DNA from 3 places in the Streptomyces sp. NPDC093089 genome. Region 1 is predicted to be linked to each of the others. Evidence: predicted binding sites of a transcription regulator. Region 1 holds the regulator's gene; each other region holds the start of a gene.
What was found. The regulator HrcA, encoded in region 1, represses chaperone genes, less so after heat shock. The targets are predictions, from matches to a motif close to TTNGCACTCNGNNNNNCNGAGTGCNAA.
Positions count from the first base shown of each region.

Region 1 (3,273 bases):
CAGGTGCGTGACGCCGCGGCCGTGCAGCGGGATCGACTGGCCGGACTGCGTGCCCGGCCGGACGTCGATCTCCTCCAGCCCGTCGAGGGTCTGCAGCTGCACCTTGGTGCCGAGCGCGGCCGCCGTCATCGGCAGGGTGACCGTGCAGTGCAGGTCGTCGCCGCGCCGCTGGAACGTCTCGTGCGGGATCTCGTGGATCTCGACGTACAGGTCGCCGGCGGGGCCGCCACCGGGGCCGACCTCGCCCTCGCCCGCGAGCTGGATGCGGGTGCCGTTGTCGACGCCGGCCGGGATCTTGACCGTGAGCGTGCGGCGGGACCTGACCCGGCCGTCGCCCGCGCACTCGGGGCACGGCGTCGGGACGACGGTGCCGAAGCCCTGGCACTGCGGGCAGGGACGGGAGGTCATGACCTGGCCCAGGAAGGACCGGGTGACCTGGGAGACCTCGCCACGACCGCGGCACATGTCACAGGTCTGCGCGGAGGTGCCGGGAGCGGCGCCCTCGCCCGAGCAGGTCGTGCAGACGACCGCCGTGTCGACCTGGATGTCCTTGGTGGTGCCGAAGGCCGCCTCGTTGAGGTCGATCTCCAGGCGGATCATGGCGTCCTGGCCGCGGCGGGTCCGCGAGCGCGGGCCGCGCTGCGAGGCCGTGCCGAAGAAGGCGTCCATGATGTCGGAGAAGTTGCCGAAGCCGCCCGCGCCGAAGCCGCCGCCCGCGCCACCGCCGCCGGAGGCCGAGAGCGGGTCGCCGCCGAGGTCGTAGACCTGCTTCTTCTGCGGGTCCGACAGGACCTCGTAGGCGGCGTTGATCTCCTTGAAGCGTTCCTGCGTCTTCGGATCGGGATTGACGTCCGGGTGCAGCTCGCGGGCGAGCCTCCGGAACGCCTTCTTGATCTCGTCCTGGGACGCGTCGCGGCGCACGCCGAGTACGGCGTAGTAGTCCGTGGCCACTTACGACTCCGCCAGGATCTGTCCGACGTAACGTGCCACTGCGCGTACCGCTCCCATCGTTCCGGGGTAGTCCATGCGGGTCGGTCCGACCACGCCGAGTTTGGCGACTGCCTCGCCGCCCGAACCGTAGCCGACCGAGACGACGGACGTGGAGCTCAGCCCCTCGTGGGCGTTCTCGTGCCCGATGCGTACGGTCATGCCCGATTCCTTGGCCTCGCCGAGCAGCTTGAGGAGCACGACCTGCTCCTCCAGGGCTTCCAGGACGGGCCTGATCATCAGGGGGAAGTCGTGTCCGAAGCGGGTCAGATTGGCGGTGCCGCCGATCATCAGCCGCTCCTCGTGCTCCTCCACGAGCGTCTCCAGGAGGGTCGCGAGCACGGTGGACACCGTGGCGCGGTCCTCGACCTCCTCGAAGGACTCGGGAAGGTCCTGCACCAGCTGCGGCACGTCGGCGAACCGGCGGCCGACGACCCGGCTGTTCAGCCGGGCCCGCAGGTCGGCCAGCGAGACCTCGCCGAAGGGCGCCGGGCAGTCGACGACCCGCTGCTCGACCCGCCCGGTGTCCGTGATGAGCACCAGCATCAGGCGGGCCGGGGCCAGCGAGAGCAGCTCCACGTGCCGGACGGTCGAACGGGTCAGCGAGGGGTACTGGACGACGGCGACCTGACGGGTCAGCTGGGCGAGCAGCCGGACCGTGCGGCCGACGACGTCGTCCAGGTCCACCGCGCCGTCGAGGAAGTTGTGGATGGCGCGCCGCTCGGGCGTCGACAGCGGCTTGACGCCGGCCAGCCGGTCGACGAAGAGCCGGTAGCCCTTGTCGGTCGGGATGCGGCCCGCGCTGGTGTGGGGCTGTGCGATGTAGCCCTCGTCCTCCAGCACCGCCATGTCGTTGCGCACCGTGGCCGGCGAGACGCCGAGCTTGTGCCGCTCGGTGAGCGCCTTGGAGCCGACGGGCTCCTCCGTCCCGACGTAGTCCTGGACGATGGCGCGCAGCACCTCGAGTCTGCGTTCGCTGAGCATCGTGCGCACCTCCAGCTGTCGACGTCGTTCCGGTTGCTCCGCTTTTGGCACTCACCCGGTCCGAGTGCCAGCGATCCCCGGTCAGTGTACGGCGGCGGGCATCGCTCCTGGCAAGGAGGCGGCGCCCCCACCGGCTAGCGTCGCCCCATGGACGCGGATTGGGAAGCGCACGGATGGGAACGCCTCGCGGACGGGGTGGGGCGTCGGAGACTGCCCCGCTGGGACGCCACGGCCGGACTGGTACTGGGGGAACGGGGGGTGCTCCTGTACGACACGGGCTCCTCCCTCGCCGAGGGCGCCGAGCTGCGGTCCCAGGTGACCGCACTCACAGCCGGCCGCAAGGTGACGCACATCGCACTCAGCCACCCCCACTTCGACCACGTGTTCGGCACGGCGGTCTTCGCGGGCGCCGAGGTCTTCGGCGCGGTCGGCTCCGACGAGCTCCTCGGCCGGCCGCGGGAACGGGAGGAGCTGCGCAGCGACGCGGTACGCCACGGCCTGGACGCCGCGGCCGCCGCGGAAGCCGCTGACGTCCTGGTGGCCCCGCGGCACGTCGTCTCCGGCGAGTGGACCCTCGACCTCGGCGGCCGGCAGGTCCTCCTCGCGAACGTCGGCCCCGGCCACTCCGGCCACGACCTGGCCCTCTGCGTTCCCGGCACCCGCGAGGTCGTCTTCTGCGGAGACCTGGTCGAGGAGTCGGGCGAACCCCAGGCCGGCCCGGACGCGATCCCGTCCCGCTGGCCGGACGCCCTCGACCGGCTGCTGGGCCTCGGCGGCGAGGACGCCCTGTACGTGCCGGGGCACGGCGCGGTCGTCGACGCCGCGTTCGTACGACTCCAGCGGGAGGAACTGGCGAGGCGCTTCTCCGTCGCATAACGTCGCCCGAATGCGCAGCTACAACCCGGATCTGACGCCCCCTTGGAAGCGCTCGGCACCCGTCCCCGAGGTGCCGGCCGACCGCGACCTCGTCGTCGAGGAGGTCACCACGGGCTTCTGCGGGGCGGTCATCCGCTGCGAGGCGGGCACGGTGACCCTGGAGGACCGCTTCGGCAAGCACCGGGTCTTCCCGCTCGACCCGCGGGGCTTCCTCCTGGAAGGCCGCGTCGTGACCCTGGTCCGCCCCTCCGCCGCCCCGGCCCGCCCCACCCGCACCGCCTCCGGCTCGGTCGCCGTACCGGGCGCCCGGGCCCGCGTCGCCCGCGCCGGCCGCATCTACGTCGAGGGCCGCCACGACGCCGAGCTCGTCGAACGGGTCTGGGGCGACGACCTGCGCATCGAGGGCGTCGTCGTCGAGTACCTCGA
Region 1 is NZ_JBIVPA010000004.1:259,702-262,974, forward strand. Features, by position in the region: gene dnaJ (molecular chaperone DnaJ) at 1-951, opposite strand, end outside; gene hrcA (heat-inducible transcriptional repressor HrcA) at 952-1,971, opposite strand; gene ACIQFX_RS11240 (MBL fold metallo-hydrolase) at 2,119-2,847, shown strand; gene ACIQFX_RS11245 (DUF3097 domain-containing protein) at 2,858-3,273, shown strand, end outside.

Region 2 (3,273 bases), on a different contig from region 1:
CTCCCCGGTCTCCGTCGCCTTCAAGGCCGGCCACGACGTGGTCCGCCCGCAGAAGCCGAACACGATCGCCAAGTCGCTCGCCATCGGCAACCCGGCCGACGGCCCGTACGTCCTCGACATCGCCCGCCGCACCGGCGGTGCCGTGGAGGACGTGAACGACGAGCAGGTCGTGGACGCGATCAAGCTGCTCGCGCAGACGGAGGGCATCTTCGCCGAGACCGCGGGCGGCGTGACCGTCGGCGTCACGAAGAAGCTCGTCGAGGCGGGTCTCATCGACCCCGAGCTGACCACCGTCGTCCTCAACACGGGTGACGGACTCAAGACCCTGGACGCGGTGGCCGACACCTCTCAGGCGACCGTCACCATCCGCCCGAGCCTGGACGCGTTCCGCGACGCCGGCCTGGCGGTCTGAGCCCGCCCGCTTTCCGGTCCTCCGAAAGGTTACGAAGACATGGCCGTGAACGTCCGCATCCCCACCATCCTCCGCACCTACACGGGCGGTCAGTCCGAGGTCCAGGCCGAGGGCGCGACCCTCGCCGAGGTCATCGCGGACCTGGAGAAGAACCACACCGGCATCGCCGCCCGCGTCCTGGACGACCAGGGCAAGCTCCGCCGCTTCGTCAACGTCTACGTGAACGACGACGACGTGCGCTTCGAGCAGGGCCTGGAGACGGCCACCCCGGCCGGCGCCGGAGTCTCGATCATCCCCGCGGTGGCCGGCGGCTGCTGAGCCGTTCCGCGTCCCGTCTTCCTTGAATTGCCCCTTCCGCGCCTATAAGCGGAAGGGGCAATTCTGCATGGTTGAGCGGGGTAGAGTTGGGGAAGTCCCCTCCGCTGCTCATGCCGGACGCATATGAGAAAGCGTCCCCGCGCGACAAGAAGCAGCCAAAGTGCCTGCGCGTTGTGTACGTTCTGCGCCTTTTGCCGGGCCCGACTTGCCCCGGCATCCAGGGGATTCTCCCCAATTCCCCTTTCCGTCGTGCCGAGAATTCCCGCTCGAATGACCTGTTGCAGAGGGCAGTTGGGCAGATACATTCAGCGGCGGTCGACGCGTTCCGGCGCAGGGTCTGACCCGGGTCCGCGAAGTGCGGTCCCGCGCAAGGGCCAGTAATAGGGGAGTTAGGCATGGCTCAGGGCACCGTCAAGTGGTTCAACGCGGAGAAGGGCTACGGCTTCATCGCGGTCGACGGTGGTGCGGATGTTTTCGTCCACTACAGCGCGATCCAGATGGATGGCTACCGCAGCCTCGAAGAGGGACAGCGAGTCGAGTTCGAGATCTCGCAGGGCCAGAAGGGTCCGCAGGCGGACATGGTCAAGCTCGCCGTCTGAGCGCGGCGCGATCGGCCACCGACGCAACGCCGTCGAGGGGTCCGCATCCCTGAGGGGATGCGGACCCCTCACGCGTTCCCGCCCCTTCCCCCCTGTGTTCCCGCCCCTTCGCGCGCGCGTTCCCGCCCCTTCCCCCGCGCCCCCGCGCGCCCCTTCCGCCACGTCCCGATCGTCGAGAGTCGCTTGCACTCTCCTATGCCGAGTGCTAATCATTGGCGTTAGCACTCGGAAGGTGAGAGTGCTACCACGAGGATCGGGCAGATGAGGCCCGCGGCCGGACGGGGCAAGGAACCGTCGGGTACGCAGGCCGTCCGTCGCGGGCGTCGGCGCGGTCCTGGAGCGTTATCCACCCCATGTCCGGGAGGACCACTTCACATGGCCAAGATCATCGCGTTCGACGAGGAGGCCCGGCGCGGTCTCGAGCGCGGCATGAACCAGCTCGCTGACGCCGTCAAGGTCACCCTCGGCCCCAAGGGCCGCAACGTCGTCCTCGAGAAGAAGTGGGGCGCCCCCACGATCACCAACGATGGTGTCTCCATCGCCAAGGAGATCGAGCTCGAGGACCCGTACGAGAAGATCGGCGCCGAGCTGGTCAAGGAAGTCGCCAAGAAGACGGACGACGTCGCCGGCGACGGTACGACCACCGCCACCGTCCTCGCCCAGGCGCTCGTCCGCGAGGGCCTGCGCAACGTGGCCGCCGGTGCCAACCCGATGGCCCTCAAGCGCGGTATCGAGAAGGCCGTCGAGGCCGTCTCCGGCGCCCTGCTCGAGCAGGCGAAGGATGTCGAGACCAAGGAGCAGATCGCTTCCACGGCCTCCATCTCCGCCGCCGACACCCAGATCGGCGAGCTCATCGCCGAGGCGATGGACAAGGTCGGCAAGGAAGGCGTCATCACCGTCGAGGAGTCCCAGACCTTCGGTCTGGAGCTGGAGCTCACCGAGGGCATGCGCTTCGACAAGGGCTACATCTCGGCGTACTTCGCCACCGACATGGAGCGCATGGAGGCGTCGCTCGACGACCCCTACCTCCTGATCGTCAACTCCAAGATCTCCTCCGTGAAGGACCTGCTCCCGCTCCTGGAGAAGGTCATGCAGTCGGGCAAGCCGCTGCTGATCATCGCCGAGGACGTCGAGGGCGAGGCCCTGTCGACCCTGGTCGTCAACAAGATCCGCGGCACCTTCAAGTCCGTCGCGGTCAAGGCCCCGGGCTTCGGCGACCGTCGCAAGGCCATGCTGAACGACATCGCCATCCTCACCGGCGGCACGGTCATCTCCGAGGAGGTCGGCCTCAAGCTGGAGAACGCGGGCCTCGACCTGCTGGGCCGCGCCCGCAAGGTCGTCATCACCAAGGACGAGACCACCATCGTCGACGGTGCCGGTGACAGCGACCAGGTCGCCGGTCGCGTGAACCAGATCCGCGCCGAGATCGAGAACTCCGACTCGGACTACGACCGCGAGAAGCTGCAGGAGCGCCTGGCGAAGCTCGCCGGCGGTGTTGCGGTCATCAAGGCCGGTGCCGCGACCGAGGTCGAGCTCAAGGAGCGCAAGCACCGCATCGAGGACGCCGTGCGCAACGCGAAGGCGGCCGTCGAGGAGGGCATCGTCGCCGGCGGTGGCGTCGCCCTGCTCCAGGCGTCGAACGTCTTCGAGAAGCTCGAGGCCGACCTCACGGGTGACGAGGCCACGGGTGCGAACATCGTGAAGCTGGCCCTCGAGGCCCCGCTGAAGCAGATCGCCGTCAACGCCGGCCTGGAGGGTGGCGTCGTCGCGGAGAAGGTCCGCAACCTGCCCGTCGGCCACGGCCTGAACGCCGCGACCAACGAGTACGTCGACCTCATCGCCGAGGGCATCATCGACCCGGCGAAGGTCACGCGCTCCGCGCTGCAGAACGCCGCGTCGATCGCCGCGCTGTTCCTCACCACCGAGGCCGTCATCGCCGACAAG
Region 2 is NZ_JBIVPA010000021.1:26,811-30,083, forward strand. Features, by position in the region: gene thrC (threonine synthase) at 1-412, shown strand, start outside; gene ACIQFX_RS35610 (MoaD/ThiS family protein) at 452-730, shown strand; gene ACIQFX_RS35615 (cold-shock protein) at 1,126-1,329, shown strand; gene groL (chaperonin GroEL) at 1,705-3,273, shown strand, end outside.
Region 2: the regulator HrcA is predicted to act here: its motif matches at 1,512-1,538, upstream of groL (chaperonin GroEL).

Region 3 (3,273 bases), on a different contig from region 1:
AGTCGCGCAGGGCGGTGAGGAGCGTCTGACCCTCGGGGCCGAGCAGGGGGGTGAAGGAGGCGAGGTCGGTCACCCGTCCCATTGTGGGCCCTGCGTCGCTGTGGGCCGCCCGGGGGACGGTGGGGCGGCGCGGCGGTGTCGCGACCCGGAACGGCGCCTCCGCGCTGACAGGATGCGGCGCCATGCAGCTCGTACGACAAAAGGAAGAATCTATGGTGATCGGCGCGCCCCCTTCCCGTCGGACCCTCGGGGCCGCCCTCCTCGCCGCCGCCCTCGCCACCACCGCCACGGCCTGCTCCGGCGCCGCCGAGCCGGACCGCGGCGCGCCGGCCCCCGCCGCCGGCCAGCAGGCCCGGGGCGGCCAGGGCGCGTCCGGCGCGCTCAACGACTACCTCGACCGCGTCCGCAAGGAACGCACCGCCCGCGTGCTCGCCGCCAAGAAGTGGGGCCTCGCCCGCCCGCCGCTCGAAGCGCCCGCCCCGCCCGCCGTCAAGCCGAAGATCACCACCCGCAAGGGCTTCGAGACCGACGGCGAAGGCCTCCCGCCCGTCTTCACCACCGTGCCCACCCAGCAGAAGGTCGTCTTCCTCACCATCGACGACGGCGCCGAGAAGGACCCCGACCTGCTGCGGATGATGAACGACCTCCGCATCCCCTACAGCGCCTTCCTCAGCGACTACGTCGTCAAGGACGACTACGGCTACTTCGCCCGGATGCAGAAGTCGCAGAAGTCCGGGGTCTCCCTGCACAACCACACCCTCAACCACCGCTACCTGCCCGGACTCTCGTACAAGCAGCAGAAGCGCGAGATCTGCGGCATGCAGGACGTCATCGAGAAGCGGTACGGCAAGCGGCCCCCGCTCTTCCGCCCGCCGTACGGCAACTACAACGAGGACACCCTGCGCGCCGCCAAGTCCTGCGGCGTCAAAGCGGTTCCGCTGTGGGCCTCCGAGGCCTTCCCCGACCGCATGGAATGGCGCGAGTGGGACCGGGACCTGCACCCCGGCGACATCGTGCTCACCCATTTCCGGGGCAAGGCGGACTGGAAGGGCACCATGCCGGACATGATCCGCAGGGTGATGAACGTGATCACGGCGAAGGGGTACGCCGTCGCGAAGCTGGAGGACTACGTGTGAGAACCCGGGCACGGCGCCTGGCCGCCGCTCTGGCCGTCACCGGCGCCCTCCTCGCCCTCCCCGCCTGCGCCTCCTCGGTCGACCCGATCGAACGGCTGGGCCGCAAGGCGGCGGAACGGGTGGGCCCCCACCCGTCGCCGGCGGGGGAGGTGCGGGGCACGGCCCGGGCGGTGTCGGACGCGAAGGGCTGCGGGGCCCGCCCCGCACTCCGCCGCGAAGTCCCTCCCGAAGCCCCTCCCGCAGTCCGTCGCGAAGTCCCTCCCGAAGCGCGTCCCGAAGCGCGTCCCGTCACGCCACGGAGCGATGAATTGGCACTCCGCTTGACCGAGTGCTAATCGCGGTCATAGTCTCGGCTCTGGCACTCCCCACTGGAGAGTGCCAACACAGCGACGGGCAGGTCCGGCACCCGCGACGACGGATCCACCTGGTCGCCACCTCAGACAGTTAGCCCCGTGAGATCTCCGAAGGGGGAGGTCGGATCGTGACGACCACCAGCTCCAAGGTTGCCATCAAGCCGCTCGAGGACCGCATTGTGGTCCAGCCGCTCGACGCCGAGCAGACCACCGCCTCTGGCCTGGTCATTCCGGACACCGCCAAGGAGAAGCCCCAGGAGGGCGTCGTCCTGGCCGTGGGCCCGGGCCGCTTCGAGAACGGCGAGCGTCTGCCGCTCGACGTCAAGACCGGCGACATCGTGCTGTACAGCAAGTACGGCGGCACCGAAGTGAAGTACAACGGCGAGGAGTACCTCGTCCTCTCGGCCCGCGACGTGCTCGCGATCGTCGAGAAGTAATTCACCGAAGTACCGAAGTACCGAAGTACCGAGCACTGAAGCAGATGCTCTGAGCTGCGCCCCGAGGCCCCTTCCAGGCGCCCCGGGGCGCAGTTCGTTCCACCCGAATCCGAGAGGGCTGAACCGCTCCCATGGCGAAGATCCTGAAGTTCGACGAGGACGCCCGTCGCGCCCTTGAGCGCGGCGTCAACAAGCTTGCCGACACGGTCAAGGTGACGATCGGCCCCAAGGGCCGCAACGTCGTCATCGACAAGAAGTTCGGCGCCCCCACCATCACCAACGACGGTGTCACGATCGCCCGCGAGGTCGAGATCGAGGACCCGTACGAGAACCTCGGCGCCCAGCTGGTGAAGGAGGTGGCGACCAAGACCAACGACATCGCGGGTGACGGCACCACCACCGCCACCGTGCTCGCCCAGGCCCTGGTCCGCGAGGGTCTGCGCAACGTCGCCGCCGGCGCCTCCCCGGCCGCCCTGAAGAAGGGCATCGACGCCGCCGTCAAGGCCGTCTCCGACGAGCTGCTCGCCACCGCGCGCCCGATCGAGGACAAGTCCGACATCGCCGCCGTCGCCGCGCTGTCCGCGCAGGACCAGCAGGTCGGCGAGCTCATCGCCGAGGCCATGGACAAGGTCGGCAAGGACGGTGTCATCACCGTCGAGGAGTCCAACACCTTCGGCCTGGAGCTCGACTTCACCGAGGGCATGGCCTTCGACAAGGGCTACCTGTCCCCGTACATGGTGACCGACCAGGAGCGTATGGAGGCCGTCCTCGACGACCCGTACATCCTGATCAACCAGGGCAAGATCTCCTCGATCCAGGACCTGCTGCCCATCCTGGAGAAGGTCATCCAGGCCGGCGCCAGCAAGCCGCTGCTGATCATCGCCGAGGACGTCGAGGGCGAGGCCCTGTCGACCCTGGTCGTCAACAAGATCCGTGGCACCTTCAACGCCGTGGCCGTCAAGGCCCCCGGCTTCGGCGACCGCCGCAAGGCGATGCTCGGCGACATGGCCACCCTCACCGGTGCCACCGTCATCGCCGAGGAGGTCGGCCTCAAGCTCGACCAGGCCGGCCTGGACGTGCTGGGCACCGCCCGCCGCGTGACCATCACCAAGGACTCCACCACCATCGTCGACGGTGGCGGCAACTCCGAGGACGTCGCGGGCCGCGTCAACCAGATCAAGGCCGAGATCGAGTCCACGGACTCCGACTGGGACCGCGAGAAGCTCCAGGAGCGCCTCGCGAAGCTGGCCGGCGGCGTGTGCGTGATCCAGGTCGGCGCCGCCACCGAGGTGGAGCTGAAGGAGAAGAAGCACCGTCTGGAGGACGCCATCTCCGCGACCCGCGCCG
Region 3 is NZ_JBIVPA010000002.1:412,887-416,159, reverse strand. Features, by position in the region: gene ACIQFX_RS05450 (methyltransferase domain-containing protein) at 1-82, opposite strand, end outside; gene ACIQFX_RS05445 (polysaccharide deacetylase family protein) at 213-1,136, shown strand; gene groES (co-chaperone GroES) at 1,618-1,926, shown strand; gene groL (chaperonin GroEL) at 2,058-3,273, shown strand, end outside.
Region 3: the regulator HrcA is predicted to act here: its motif matches at 1,445-1,471, upstream of groES (co-chaperone GroES).